2 regions of the Halomonas sp. ISL-56 genome follow, and region 1 is predicted to be linked to the other one. Evidence: predicted binding sites of a transcription regulator. Region 1 holds the regulator's gene; the other holds the start of a gene.
The links. The regulator PhoB, encoded in region 1, activates phosphate uptake and scavenging genes when phosphate is short. The targets are predictions, from matches to a motif close to TGTCATANNNNTGTCANA.
Positions count from the first base shown of each region.

Region 2: a site for PhoB is predicted at 5,695-5,712, ahead of J7J49_RS05155 (ABC transporter permease subunit). Genes of this name have one in related genera too.

Region 1 is NZ_JAGGRO010000026.1:11,451-18,830, forward strand. It holds gene J7J49_RS20215 (NAD(P)/FAD-dependent oxidoreductase) at 1-736, opposite strand, end outside; gene J7J49_RS20220 (chorismate--pyruvate lyase family protein) at 933-1,508, shown strand; gene ubiA (4-hydroxybenzoate octaprenyltransferase) at 1,544-2,434, shown strand; gene phoB (phosphate regulon transcriptional regulator PhoB) at 2,562-3,251, shown strand; gene phoR (phosphate regulon sensor histidine kinase PhoR) at 3,254-4,540, shown strand; gene J7J49_RS20240 (hypothetical protein) at 4,844-5,155, shown strand; gene J7J49_RS20245 (hypothetical protein) at 5,788-6,090, shown strand; gene J7J49_RS20250 (hypothetical protein) at 6,698-7,021, shown strand; partial or broken gene J7J49_RS20255 (IS3 family transposase) at 7,111-7,380, opposite strand, start outside.
Region 2 is NZ_JAGGRO010000006.1:83-7,462, forward strand. It holds gene J7J49_RS05130 (copper chaperone PCu(A)C) at 33-527, opposite strand; gene cysZ (sulfate transporter CysZ) at 655-1,371, opposite strand; gene phoU (phosphate signaling complex protein PhoU) at 1,451-2,176, opposite strand; gene pstB (phosphate ABC transporter ATP-binding protein PstB) at 2,208-3,023, opposite strand; gene pstA (phosphate ABC transporter permease PstA) at 3,017-4,441, opposite strand; gene J7J49_RS05155 (ABC transporter permease subunit) at 4,438-5,556, opposite strand; gene J7J49_RS05160 (PstS family phosphate ABC transporter substrate-binding protein) at 5,737-6,585, opposite strand; gene J7J49_RS05165 (acyl-CoA thioesterase) at 6,833-7,249, shown strand; gene J7J49_RS05170 (TRAP transporter substrate-binding protein) at 7,332-7,380, opposite strand, start outside.

The DNA.
Region 1 (7,380 bases):
GATCCGCGCCGACGGTGTCGCCGTTATCCAATTGCAGAACCGTGTTTTCATCGCTGCTGAGCGCTATGGAATGAAGTGAGCGGTCAAGGTGAAGATGGATACCCGCTTCGCTAAAGGCATCGCCCAGAGCGTTCCCTAGGGGCGGTGGCAGCAAGCGAGGAAGCAGGGATCTCTCGGGGGCGACAATGCTGACTTGATGACCGCCAGCGTAAAGGTCGTTGGCAAATTCACAGCCAACCAGCCCCGCGCCAACAATTGCTACCCGTGCAGGGCCATTACCCAGCGCGGTATGAAAGCGGCGGTAGTCGTCTAGGTCATTGATAGTAAAACAGCTAGGGGCCACGCTGGAGGCAATGTTGAAGGGCACCCGTGGCGCAGCGCCGGTGGCTAATACCAGCGTGTCATAGCCAATCCTCTGACCTTCTTTGAGGAGCACGAATTGGTTATCCACATCCAGTGCGCTTACCTGGGTGTGGATAAACATCTTGGCGTTGAGCTCATCGCCAAGTTCCGCTGCGCTGCGCTGGGCTAATTGATTGGGCTTCAGGCCCTTGGCGAAGCCGGTGGAAAGCAATGGCTTGCTGTAGTCATCGCCGCTGTCGGCGCTGACCAGCGTGATTGAGCGTTGGTCGCCCAGGCGACGCAAGGCACGAGCAAGGCCAACCCCTGCCATCCCGGTGCCAATAATTACCAGTGCAGCGTGTGTAGACGTTTTATGTGTTTGGGTGGCGGGCATGCAGATACCAACATAGTAGTTAAGACATAGTTGTTAAGGCATAGCTGTTAAGACATAGCTGTTGAAATGTGGTTGTTAAAACAGAGTCGTTAAAACAAAGTTGTTAAGACAGAGTCGTTAAAAAGGTCGCTGAAACAAAAGCCTGTTAGTACCCCATGTTACACTAGCCGCCTCGTTTATTGCCCTGGAGAACTCGGTGACGCCTGCTGCTTTTCGGCAAATTCCGCTATTTTCGCGCTGGCGCCCCATTGATGCGGCACGCCCAGCGATGAGCCCTACCTGGTGGCAGTGGGTTGCCTCCACCGACTCGTTGACCGCCCGCTTAATCGCTGCGGGTGGAGACAAGCCGTTTCGCGTACGGCTGCTACGCCAGGGGGTCGGTTGGCCGCGGCAGGATGAGGCTAAGGCGCTGGGCATTGGTGCTAAGCGATACGCCTGGCTGCGCGAAGTGGCGCTGTGCTTGGATGAGACCCCCTGGGTGGTGGCACGCTCGGTCGCCCCGCTCACGCAGCTAAAGGGTCAGCGCTTGGAGCGTCTGGGCGAACGCTCCCTAGGCAGTTGGTTATTTCGTCAGCCAGGCGTAATCCGCGGGCCATTAGAAGCGACGAGGCAAGCGCCCACTTTTGCTAGCGTGAGCGGTATTCAGGGAGATGCTACCTGGGGCCGTCGCTCTGTGTTTTATCACGGCTGTCAGCACGGCGGTCTGTCGTTATTAGTTCAAGAGTATTTTTTGGGTGCGATGGCTGATGATCTTGGCCTGCCTTCGCGCTAGGCTAGCGCCTGCATCTTATTCTTGGTGAGGTAAGCATGGATCGTTCATTGTTGCGGCCGAAGGGGTGGGCTCGCGTGGCAGATTTCTTACAGCTGATGCGTTTGAATCGGCCGATAGGCACATGGCTGTTGATGTGGCCGACGCTGTGGGCTCTTTGGGTCGCTGCGGAAGGTGTACCCGGGCGAAATGTGCTGCTGATTTTTGTGGCAGGTGTTTACGTGATGCGTGCCGCGGGCTGCGTGGTCAACGATTATGCTGATCGTCACTTTGACGGCCATGTAAAACGTACCAAAAACCGTCCATTAGCTACGGGCCGGATCAGCGAAACCGAAGCCCAGTTGCTGTTTATCGCCCTGGTGGCCGCGGCGTTTATTCTGGTATTACTGACCAACTGGTTTACGGTGCTGCTCTCGCTAGGCGGGGTGCTGCTGGCAATTATTTATCCGTTTATGAAGCGCTATACCCATTTTCCTCAGGTAGTGCTGGGGGCGGCGTTTTCCTGGGCGATTCCGATGGCCTTTGGTGGGGTGCTTGGCTACGTGCCACTGGAAGCATGGCTACTATTCTGCGCCAACGTGCTGTGGACAGTGGCCTACGATACCCAGTACGCCATGGTCGATCGCGACGATGATTTAAAAATTGGCATTAAATCGACGGCGGTGCTGTTTGGAAATGCCGATCGTTTGATTATCGGCCTACTCCAGCTAGCCACCCTGGGGTTGTTGGCATGGGTAGGTTGGCGGGTCGGTTTAGGTGGATTCTTCTGGTTAGGGCTTGCGGCAATGGCGGCGACTTTCCTGCATCAGCAGCGCTTAATTCGCTATCAGGAGCGAGATGCCTGCTTTCAGGCGTTTCTCAATAATCACTGGTCGGGGCTACTGATTTTTGCCGGTATCGCGCTAAGTTGGTGGCCTGCGGCGGGCTAATTTTTTTGAATGTCATATAATTGTCATCAAGCCATGGTGTTATCGTCATTGAGCTGTTTTTCTTTGAGCTAGCTTGCTTTGCGCTAGTTCTCTTTGAGCTATTCTTTGAACACCGTGAGGCTCTGGTATGACCGCCAAGACCGTTCTGATTGTCGATGATGAAGCGTCGATTCGCGAGATGATCGCGGTAGCGCTGGAAATGGCTGACTATCGCGTGCTCGAAGCGGATAACGCCCAGGATGCTCATGCCATGGTGGTCGACCACCAACCCGACCTACTGCTACTGGACTGGATGATGCCCGGCACTAGCGGGATTGAGCTGGCTAGACGCTTAAAGCGTGAAGAAACTACCGCTGAGATTCCCATTATTATGCTCACCGCCAAAGGCGAAGAGGATAATAAGATTCAAGGGCTTGAAGCCGGTGCCGATGACTATATCACCAAGCCTTTTTCGCCCCGGGAATTGGTGGCACGGCTAAAAGCGGTGCTGCGTCGTGCCACGCCGCGTGGCGTTGAAGACCCGATAGAGATTAACGGCCTGCTACTTGATCCGGTAAGCCATCGGGTAAGCGCTCACGGTAAAGCGCTGGAAATGGGGCCTACCGAGTACCGTTTGCTGCAGTTTTTTATGACCCATCAAGAGCGCGCTTACACGCGCAGCCAACTGCTTGACCAAGTGTGGGGCGGCAACGTCTACGTCGAAGAACGCACGGTCGATGTGCATATTCGCCGCTTGCGCAAAGCGCTGGGCGACGTGCATCAAAACCTGATTCAAACGGTTCGGGGTACCGGTTACCGTTTCTCTGCACGGGTGTAAATGTGCGTTTATGGAGTCGTGAGCTGTGGCGAATAGCGTGGCTGGCCACGCTGGGTACTTGCTTAGGTTGGCTATTGGGCTCGGCTGGGCTAGGACTTTCGGCAGGGCTTGCGGTATGTCTGTTTTACCATTTACGACAGCTGCGCGAGCTCTATAAGTGGCTCACTTTTCACCCTCACGATGAGCCTCCTGCTGCCCGCGGAATGTGGGGCGAGCTATTTGATCGTTTGTACCGCTATCAAAAAAGTCAGCGAATTACCCAAAGCCGCCTGCGCGCTACCTTGGCGCGTATTCAAGAGTCGTCTGAAGCGATGCGCGACAGCGTGGTCATGCTTGACCGTCACGGTGACCTGGAGTGGTGGAACAGCGCCGCCACCGCCATGCTGGGGCTGCAAACCGCCCATGACCGTGGCCAGCACATTACCAACCTGCTTCGCGAACCAAGCTTTATCAGTTACTTTAATGCGCGTAATTACAGTGAGCCGTTAACGCTAACCTCACCGATTGATGAACGGCGAATACTGCAGTATCAAATTACCCTGTACGGTGACGACGAGCGCTTGGTCATGGCCAGGGATATTACCCGTTTGCATCGCCTTGAGCAGATGCGGCGCGACTTTGTTGCCAACGTCTCCCACGAGCTACGTACCCCTCTGACCGTTCTTTCAGGCTATCTGGAAACCTACAGCGACATTGCCGATCAACTGCCGCCGCGTTTAGGCCGTAGTATTCAGCAAATGCAGGAACAAACCCAGCGGATGCAGAATTTGGTCAATGATTTATTGCTGCTCTCGCGCCTAGAGATTGATCAGGGCGGTAAAGATCATCACCCGCTGCTACTTGGGCCTTTACTGAACAGCGTTTGCGAGGACGCGCTTGCTCTCTCGCATCAGCGGCATACCATCACCGTGGCGCTTGAGAGTGATGCGCGGTTGTTAGGTAGCGAACAGGAAATTCGTAGTGCTGTTTCAAATCTTGCCTTTAATGCGGTTCGTTACACGCCTGCAGGCAGCCAAATCACACTACGCTGGAAAGCTAGCGCCAATGGCGGTGGCTATATAGATGTTGAAGACAATGGCGAAGGGATTGATCCCGTGCATATTCCCCGCTTAACCGAACGCTTTTATCGTGTAGATAAAGGGCGCAGCACGGCGACCGGTGGCACAGGTTTAGGCTTGGCGATCGTTAAGCACGTGCTGTTACGCCACGATGCGCAACTACATATAGAGTCCCTTCCCGGCAAAGGCGCACTGTTCCGCTGTACCTTCCCCCCCTCGCGGTTGGTTTAATCCAGCAAGGCGCCCTGCACAATATTTGTAGAAGTGTTCAATATTGACATGTAAGGCTGGTGAAACTTACTCATGTGCCATTTTTACACAGGAAAAAGCGTGGGTAATGGCTCATAATTGGCCGTTATGCAATGTTTAATTTTAAATAAAATATTGATTTATATGATTTAAATTTCACATTTCGGTTTTTTGGCATGACTGCTGCAGCATACTAGTTAAGAAAGATGACCGCAGGAATTGCTGGCTACTTGTTAGCCTTTCTTTCTTAACCCAGCGGTAACAAACAGCGATCAGAGGTGGAATATGATGTCCAAGGATTTTCTCAAGAAAGCTGGCATTTTAGGTGTTTCTTTTGGCCTGATGGCAAGCCCATTAGCCTTTGCACAAACAGATGAAAACACCGCGATTGATGACAACCAAGGTATCACGGCTGACGAGCAGCCAATGGATCCCCAAGGAACCGGTAGCTCAAACGGTAGCGATACAGATATGACTAATGATTTAACCCATGACGAAGGCGATGGTGTCAGCGACATGGAACCTCAATCAAGCAGTCACTCAGATGACGCTGAGTATGATGCAGATGAACTGGTTGAAGAAAATAGCGGTAGCTAATTATTGATGTTTTTTAGATATCACTGAATGCTTTTTCATAGGATGAAAAAGCGATTAACAGGATGTTATACAGGCAAGGATGCCTTTCGGATTCAAGGACGAATCATTAGGAAATCAAAACGTTAGTCAGGGTAAATTCCAAGGTTGGAGTCCCGCACAAGGAGTGGAAGCTAGCGTTAGTCATTACCTATCATCAATTCTGATATCGGGCCTCGCATTGCGAGGCCTAATTTTTTGTCGTCTGCTTTTTTTTGCTCCTCGCTCGCCTTTGCTGCCACTCCCTTCTAGTGTTTTTTTCATTTTCCTTTCAATTTCGCCATAGCGACCATTCGCAATTGTGCCTGGGGTAGTGCCTGGATTGCTTTACTAAGTGTGTCATAAAGACACAGACTATTTTGCGCATGTGTCATTACTGCACATGTAATTAGCGTGCTTTTGTTTTTAGTGGCGTATTATTGCGCACAACATATATATATTAAGCATTTGATTTTAATGGATTTATTATTTTATTGGTGATATTGGCACAGCGTGTGCAATATCGGGGTAGTGAAGCTAAACGCAGTGAGATGCTTGCCACAGTGCTCCTCTCACTTCACTTCAGCGGTCTCAAACAGTCACCAGGAGTAAATAGTATGTTTAACGCATTTGTTAAAAAAGCAGCCGTGGTAGGTCTTTCATTTGGTTTGCTGGCAAGCCCGCTAGCTTTTGCCCATATCTCCATCGATGCTAATCAAGACTTCACGGTTGATGACGAGCCCATCCAGGCGCAGTCTCATCACACATCCGGCCAAGCGGATTTTAGCCCATCTGATTTGATGTACGACGAAGGCGATCGCCCTAATGTCATTAAGGCAGAGTCTCATCGCACTAGTGCTCAGGCAGAATACACCGCAAAAGACTTAACGCACGATGAAGGTGATGGAAACGTTTGGTAACAAAAGTTTGCAATTCTGAAGAAATACATTACGATTAGGGTGTGAGCTAAAAACGCAAAAGCGTGTCACATCGATAGGGATGCGCATCGATTCATGGAATGAATCACACGACAATCAGAGCGCTGGTCAGGGTTAAATTCCAAGGTTGGAATCCCGCAAAAGGAGAGGAAGCTGGCGCTAGTCATTGTCAACGTATTGTGTCCTTAGACCCTGCTGATGCGGGGTCTGATTTTTTGGGTGCTCAGCGCTCTCTTCGCTATCCTCTTCTTCGTTTCAAGTATTGTTTTCAAGTACGGTTTTCACCGACTGTTTTGGAATGGCGTTATTGAATCCTTTTCTTTATCGCGTTGCCTCAGTCTGCTCGTGTGGATGTCCTTAGCCACTTTTTGTATAGATATAATCGCTCATGTGTAATTATTGCACAATTTTTTTGGACAAAATAAACCTGTGTCAGTTTTTTTGGCGCACAATATTTTATCTATAAGAATTTGATTTTATTGTATTTTTTATTTAATAATGGTTTTTGGCATATGGTATGCTTAATTAAGAGAGCAATAGCCGTTCTTATTACCATTGAACGGTATACAGCAATAATGAGGAGAACGTCATGTTATTGAAAGAAATGGGCAAAAAAGGCGCTATCGTAGCTATCGCTTTTGGTCTAATCGCGAGCCCGCTGGCAATGGCGAACTCATCAATTGAATTGAACAAAGATCGTTCCGCTGGTCAGAATGTGATCGATAAACCTACGTCGCATACAACGTCGAATGCAGATAATGCTTCTGCTCATCAATTGAACCGCGATGAAAGCGATAGTTTAGATTTTTCGCCATCAAGCAGCTCTTCTGATATTGGGGAAAGGAAGCACCGCAGTGACAATATCCGCCCCGAAGATTTGACCCGGGATGAAGGCGATAGCACCGACTGGTAAATAACAGAATAAGTGTAACTGCTAATGTAAACGTAACTCGCAAAAAACCCCGCTTTTGAACTGACCCCAAAAACTTGGACAGTAAAACACTAAGCGGACAAGGCCTGAGCTCGGTACTGCACCGGGCTCAGGCCTTTTAGTTTGGACTTGATGCGCTCGTGGTTATAGTAATGGATGTAGTGTCGGATGCCCGCCTGTAATTGCTCAATGGTGTCAAAGCTGTTCAGGTAAAAATATTCTGACTTCAGCGTTCCAAAGAAGCTCTCCATCGCTGCATTATCTAGACAATTCCCCTTGCGTGACATGCTCTGGGTCACGCCCTGCTCGGCGAGCTTGCGCCTGTAAGCGGGCATCTGATA
Region 2 (7,380 bases), on a different contig from region 1:
TGTTATTTGCTATGTATTAAAAGCAACCGGCATCAGTGATGATGCCCATCAGCTGCTTCGCTACCTTCTTGGGCGCTTTGAATCCAGACTTCAATGTCCACATCACCCTGTTCCGCAAAGGTGAGGGTGAGCGGGAACCGCTCGCCCTCTTTTAGCGGCTCGGTTAATCCAAGCAACATTAAGTGAAAGCCGCCGCCAGGGCGCATGCTAATGGTTTCTCCAGCCTCGACATGAATTTCATCCACATGCCGCATCTGCATCATATCGCCGTCCATTTGCATATTGTGCAGCTCAACATTGTTGCTTGCAGGGCTGCTGGCGCCAATCAGGGTGACGGGGTCTGAAAAGGCGGTGATATCCACATAAGCGGCGCCGTTTTCAGCGCCCGGTGGGGTGGGGGTGGCGAAGGAGTGCGCAATGCGCAGAGCGTCTGTTCGCACGTCGTGGGCGAGTGCTCCAGACGCCATTGAAATAGACATGGCGGCCATCACGAGCACGCCACCCAGCCAAGCCATCGGTTTTAACATGCGTTTATTCCTTATTGTTTATTGAAGGGAGGGTAATTTAGCTAAAACGTAAAGGTAGCAAAGCGACTTAGCCTGGGTAATAAGCGCTTACTGCGACGTGATGCCACGTGCGTCATTATTTGCATCATTACATGCCGTCTCTATAGTGGTCATCCCAGAGCAGTACAGCACCCGCGACAGCGCCGGGAATCAGAAATAGATTGGCCAGCGGAATCCAGGTGATAAGCGTGACCAGCCCACCAAAACTGAGACTTTGCCACCAGCACTTGGCTAGCCGTTGCCGCATATCGGCAAACGTTACCTTGTTGTTATCCATGGGGTAATCCAAATAGGTGATGGCCATCACCCAGGCGGAAAACAGCGCCCACAGTAGCGGGGCAACTAAATTGACGCCTGGAATCCAGCTAATCACAAACAGGCCGGCGGCACGCGGCAGAATATAGGCGAGCTTAACAAACTCACGGCCCACCGCATCGATGGCTGTTTTGGCCAGACCTCGGTCATCAATGGGCTCACGGCCAGTGGCTTGGATTTCAACTTTCGCGGCTAAAAAGCCGTAAAAAGGCGCGGCAATTAGGCTGGTAATCAGCGTGAAGGTAAAAAACACCACCACTAACAGACTGATCACAAACAGGGGCCAGATAAGCCACGCTAGCCAATCAAGCCAGGCAGGAACCATGTTCATCCAATGAGCCAACCAGCCATCGAAGCGGCTGAGCACAAAGCTGAACATACTCACGTAGACAATCAGGTTGACTAAAATCGGCAGGAAAATATAGCGGCGCATACCCGGTCGATACACACAGCGTGTACCTCGGCTAAGCGCAGTGACAGCATCCAGCATTTGGGGGGAGCTCCTCGTGATTCAAACGTCCAGGCCGCTTGGCAGCCTGGACGTATTGCAGGAGGAAACCCGTATCAGGTCAAGACTTTTTTAGCACCTTCGGATCCAGGTCGTCGGTGTCGCTGTGGCGAATATCCAGGCCTTTGACGAGATAAACCACGTACTCGGCGAGGTTGTCGGCGTGGTCACCTACCCGTTCCAGCGCGCGCAGCACCCACATGATGCTGAGTACTGATGTAATCGAACGCGAGTCTTCCATCATAAAGGTCATTAACGAGCGCATCGCGCTGCTGTACTCGTCGTCAACTAGCTGGTCTTCGCGCACGACCTGCATAGCCAGATCGGTATCGAATCGGGCAAAGGCGGTGAGCGCATCGCGGAGCATTTTACGCACGTGCTCGCTAATGTGACGCACCTCTACCAAACCCCGAATGGTGCTGGTGTTTTCGCTCAGTAACAGTGCATTGCGGGCGATCTTGCTGGCTTCATCGCCAATGCGCTCAAGGTCAGAGGTGGCGCGGATAACGGCCAGCACCAGACGCAAATCAGACGCTGCAGGCTGGCGGCGCGCCAGTACCCGGGTGCATTCATCGTCGATTTGCAGCTGCAGGTCGTTGACCTGCCGGTCATTGTCACGCACCTGCTCGGCTAGGCGAGTGTCGCCTTCCAGTAGGGCAAAGACGGCGTCCTGCACTTGTTTTTCCACCAGACCACCCATGGCCATCAGGTGGGTTTTCAGCTCTTCCAGCTCCTGGTTGAACTGGCGAGAGATATGCTGGCTGTGAGAGTCGCTAGTAATATCCATGGAGCACTCCTGACGGTTCAGTCGCTAAGGCCTAGGTGATGCGGCCGGTGATGTAGTTTTCGGTGCGTTGCAAACGGGGGTTGGTGAAGACTTGATCGGTAGGCCCGTATTCCACCAGCTCACCTTGATGCAAAAAGGCGGTGTAATCCGATACGCGCGCCGCTTGTTGCATATTATGGGTGACCAGTACCAGCGTCAGCTCCGACTTAAGGTTACGGATCAACTCCTCAATTTTGAGGGTTGATATGGGGTCGAGTGCTGATGCAGGTTCATCCAGCAGCAGCACATCGGGCTGAACGGCTAAGGTGCGGGCGATGACCAGGCGCTGCTGCTGACCACCCGAAAGCTGCCAGGCGGAACGGTGCAGGCGATCTTTTACTTCATCCCATAGCGCGGCGGAGGTTAAAGCCCACTCAATAATGTCGTCCCTTTTGCGCTTAGGCAGGCGCTGCTGCAGCCGCAGGCCAAAGGCAACGTTTTCATAGATCGACATGGGGAAGGGATTGGGTGTTTGAAATACCATCCCGACACGCCGCCGTAGCTCGGTGACATTCATTTGAGGGTCATGAATATCCTGCCCTTCCAGGGTGATTTGACCGCTGTGGGTGACCGACTCATTGAGATCGTGCAGCCGGTTAATCGCCCTTAATAGCGTCGACTTACCGCATCCCGACGGACCAATGAAGGCGGTTACACGATGCCGCGGAACGCTGAGGGTTAAGTCGCGTAACGCCTCTTTCCCCGCGTAGGCGAGGCTAAAGTGATCGATACTCAGGCAGCTGTGCTCGGACGTAAAGTGCGCCACTGATGCCTGAGAGGTGTTGTCTGAATGTAATGACGCTAGCATTCGTTTCCCCGTTGACGGCTAAGATAATGACGCAGAAATATGGCAGTTAGGTTAAGCATCAGCACAATTAATACTAAAAGTAGCGCCGTGGCGTAAACCAGTGGAATGGCGGCCTGCACATCCTCGCCGTGAAAGGCGGTATCAAATAAATGATAGCCAAGGTGCATAAACTTGCGCTCTAAATGCAGGTAAGGAAACTCACCATCGATGGGCATCTGAGGCGCTAGTTTGGCGACTCCCACAAGCATCAACGGCGCCACTTCACCGGCCGCGCGGGCGACCGCCAAGATGACCCCTGTCAGCATCGCCGGGGCGGCCATGGGCAGCACGATGCGGGTGAGCATTTCTAAGCGCGTAGCGCCGAGCGCCACGGCACCTTCACGCTGAGCTTCGGGAATGCGCGCCAGGCCCTCCTCTGTGGCCACAATCACCACCGGTAGGGTCAGCAGCGCGAGGGTGAGTGACGCCCATAGCAGGCCGCCAGTGCCAAAGGTGGGCGAAGGCAGCGTATCGCTAAAGAACCACTCATCCAGCGAGCCGCCAATACCATATACAAACACCCCCAAGCCAAATACCCCATACACAATCGACGGCACGCCCGCCAGATTACGTACGCCGATGCGCACGAGGCGAGTTAGCCGTCCTTGATGGGCGATTTCATTAAGATAAATAGCTGCCAGCACCCCGAATGGGGTCACCATCACCGACATTAAAATCACCATCAGTACGGTGCCAAAAATAGCCGGCCATACGCCACCACCGGTATTGGCCGCCCGTGGGCCTTCGCTTAAAAATCGCCAAACACCCTCTCCCCAGGCACGGGCTTTCTGCCACCCGCTCATGGCATTGGGCGCTTGAGCGCTAACTACGCTAGCGAGTGGTTGGCGCAGGGTGTGGCCATCCACGCTGGTAAGCAGCAGTTGGCCCGCCTGGCGCTGGTTAGCGGGAAGCGCTAAGAGCGCCGTCAACTGCTGCCAAGCAGCCTCTCCCTCCCAGCGCTGGTCACCTTGCTCAATGGCTTCTAGCCGGCCAATAAAGTCGCCCCAGGGGCTGCGATCAATGCGTATCAGGTCGGCTGGCTGGGCGCGCTCGACAATTTGCTCGATGGTCACCCAGCGCCAGCGAGCGCCATCGATATCCTGGTTGCCGGTGAAGTAGAGGCGTTCATCCCCTGTTTGTTGGGGCAACGCGACCTCGCGTACGGCTTGGCCAGCAAAAGTTTCACCTGAGCTAAGGGTGACCTCTTCCAGCGAGGCGGGCCAAAAGTGCCCTAACCCGCGTACTAACAGTAGCGTGAGAAGCGCGCCCAGCATCAGCAGGGAAAGCGCTACGCTGGCGGCACATAGCCAGGGCCACAAGTCATTTATCTGGCTAAAACGAGGTCGGCGAGAGGCCGAGTTGGCCGAGACAGAGGTCATAGTGTGCCTCCTATCTGACGGTAGCGGCGGCGCAAGCGTTGGCGGACGACCTCGGCCAGGGTGTTAACCAAGAACGTAAATATAAACAGCACTAGCGCGGCCAAAATCAGCAGGTGGTAGGTCTGACCGCCGGGTGACGCTTCAGGTAGTTCGATGGCGATAGCCGCGGCCATGGAGCGCATTCCCTCAAAGGGGCTGGCGCTAAACAGGGCAGTATTGCCGCTGGCCATAAGCACTATCATGGTTTCGCCCACCGCCCGGCCCGCTCCAATCATTATCGCCGAGAAGATACCAGGGCCCGCTGCCACCAGTGCCACTTTCCATAACGCCTGCCAGCGGCTGGCACCCAGCGCCTGGGCGCCCTCTATTAGGGTCGGGGGCACATCTGCCAGCGCGTCTTCTGCCAGTGAGTAGATGCTGGGGATAACCGCAAACCCCATGGCAATGCCGACGATCAGCGCGTTCCGGGTGGCGTAATCCATGCCGTAGCGCTGGTCGAGCAATTGGCGTAGGTCACCGCCTAACCAATGCAGCTCTAACCATGGTGCAAGCCATAGCGCTATCGCCACCATGAAAGCGAGCCAGGGAATCAGCCAGAGGCCCGCCCAGGAGAGCGGTAAGCGGCGGCGCAGGCGTGTTTTGGCCAACTGCCAGAGTAAACCGGCCAGCGCAGCACTGAGCGGGAGCCAAATAATCAGCACTAACGCGCTGGCGAGATGACGTTCTACCCAAGGCGCCAAAATAAGCCCGGCAATAAAGCCCACCACCACACCGGGGATAGCCTCCATCATTTCGAGCGCGGGCTTGATGCGCGAACGCAGGCGCGCTGACATAAACAGTGCAGAGTAGATGGCTGCACCCAAGGCCACGGGAATGGCGAACAGCAGTGCAGCTAGCGCGGCTTTGAGGGTGCCCCAGGCCAGTGGCGAGAGCTTAGCCAGCGCCAAGGTATCGCCAATCGCTAGCAGCGGCAGGGTTTCCCACACCAAAAAAACGCCGATCGCCAGAATTGCCAGCAGCACGCCCACGCCACCCGCAGTAATTAAACCGGTAGCCACGCGATCCTGCAGCAGCCGTAACGGCTGGCGAGAAGAGTTTAGCCGAGGTAGGGTCATGTCGATATCATGGCAAAACCGAGGTGATCACAGAACGGATCAATAGGTATTGAACAAGTGTGCCGTGAAAAAACGAGTCGTGAAAAAAGAGCGACGTGAAAACACTCCATAGATTAACCCCTTACCCTAAAACAATTATGTGTCAGTTAGATGACAGTGGTTGACCACCTTTATTGAGCGTTAAGGGCGCTTTTGCTGCTCGCGAATAACCGTTTGAGTTAACGGAACAAAACCGGACGCACGAGCAATCTGTTGACCCTCCTCGGATAGAATCAGCCTTAAGAATGCCTGCTCGGGTGGCGGCAACGTCTCGCCCGGTGGCTGGTTTACGTAGAGATAAAGGTAGCGTGACAACGGGTAATCGCCGCTTTGTACAGACGCTTCATCGGGCGGTATGGCGGTGCCTTCATCGTTATAGAGGCTTAAGGCGTGCACGGCTGGGGTGAGGTGGTTAAACCCGGCGTAGCCCATCGCATTGGCGGATTCGCCCACTGCGGCGACCACCGCCGATGAGCCAGGGTGTTCGCTGATATCGTTGCGAAATTGACCACCGCATAATGCCCGCTCTTGAAATAGCCCGTGGGTACCTGAGGCAAGGTTACGCCCATGCAGCGCAATATGGCCAAATGACCAGTCACGGGTCGCCGGGAGTTGCTCCCAGCGCCTAATGGGTGCTTCACCACCGCAGGCGCGAGAGGTGGAGAAAATCGCATCGACCTGCTGGCGGGTTAGCGTGCGAAGCGGGTTGTGGCGGTGTACAACCACAATAAGTGCATCACGGGCGACCTTTAATTCCAGCGGCGGGTAGCCATAGCGCTCAATAAAATTATCGCGCTCGTCAGCCGTCATCGGGCGAGACATTGGGCCAAGCCGGGTGGTGCCTGCCACCAGCGCCGTGGGCGCACTGGCCGAGCCGCTGGCTTGAAATTGCAGCTTTACCTCTGGATAGCGAGTAGTCAGGGTTTCGCCCCAGCGCAGCATGAGCCCCGCCATGGTGTCGGAGCCCACCGCGCCCAAGGTGCCACTCATAGCGGCTGGTTGACTCCAGGCCAGGGGGGCCACCAGTACCAGAAGCGTTATTACCCAGCGCAACAAGAAGTGCTGTCGAGGTAAAGAAGAGCTACGATGCGTTGAAAGAGTATGCACAGGAGTATTCAAACAAGCGTCCTCTTATGGTTAACTGAATCCATTCACTGGTGTTGCGATGCAGCAACAGCCATTAACAACGTGACGCCCTGCAACGTTTACAACAATAAACTGACTAAGCGACGAACTCATGACTCTTTTGGAAACCGATTTGGACGACGCTCCCGCCCCGCAAGGGCAGCTTACTTTAAAATTACTGGCTTCCCGCCAAGATACCAATTTTTATGGTGATATACCCGGAGGTTGGCTGGTCAACCAGATGGATCAAGCGGCCGAGCTGGCAGCTGGGCGTGAAGCGGGTGGCCGCACGGCGACTGTGGCGATTGAGGCCATGGACTTTCTAAGCCCGGTGCGCGTGGGCTCAATGGTCAGCGTTTACACCCAGGTACAAGAGATTGGCCATAGCTCGATCAAAATTGACGTAGAGGTCTGGGTGCGTCCGCCCTATGGGCAGCGTATAGAAGAGCGTCAGAAAGTCACTGAAGCGCGCTTTGTGATGGTCGCATTGGACGATAATGGCCGCATACGCGCGGTGCATAGCGACTAGTTCCACCATCAAAACCCCGCCCTAAATAGCAAAAGGGCGCTTAGTGCGCCCTTTGGCCGTGCTTGTCGTTTAGCCTAACGCTTTAGCCCTCAACGTTATCGCGGTTCTTGAGGTAGGCGTACTCACCCACA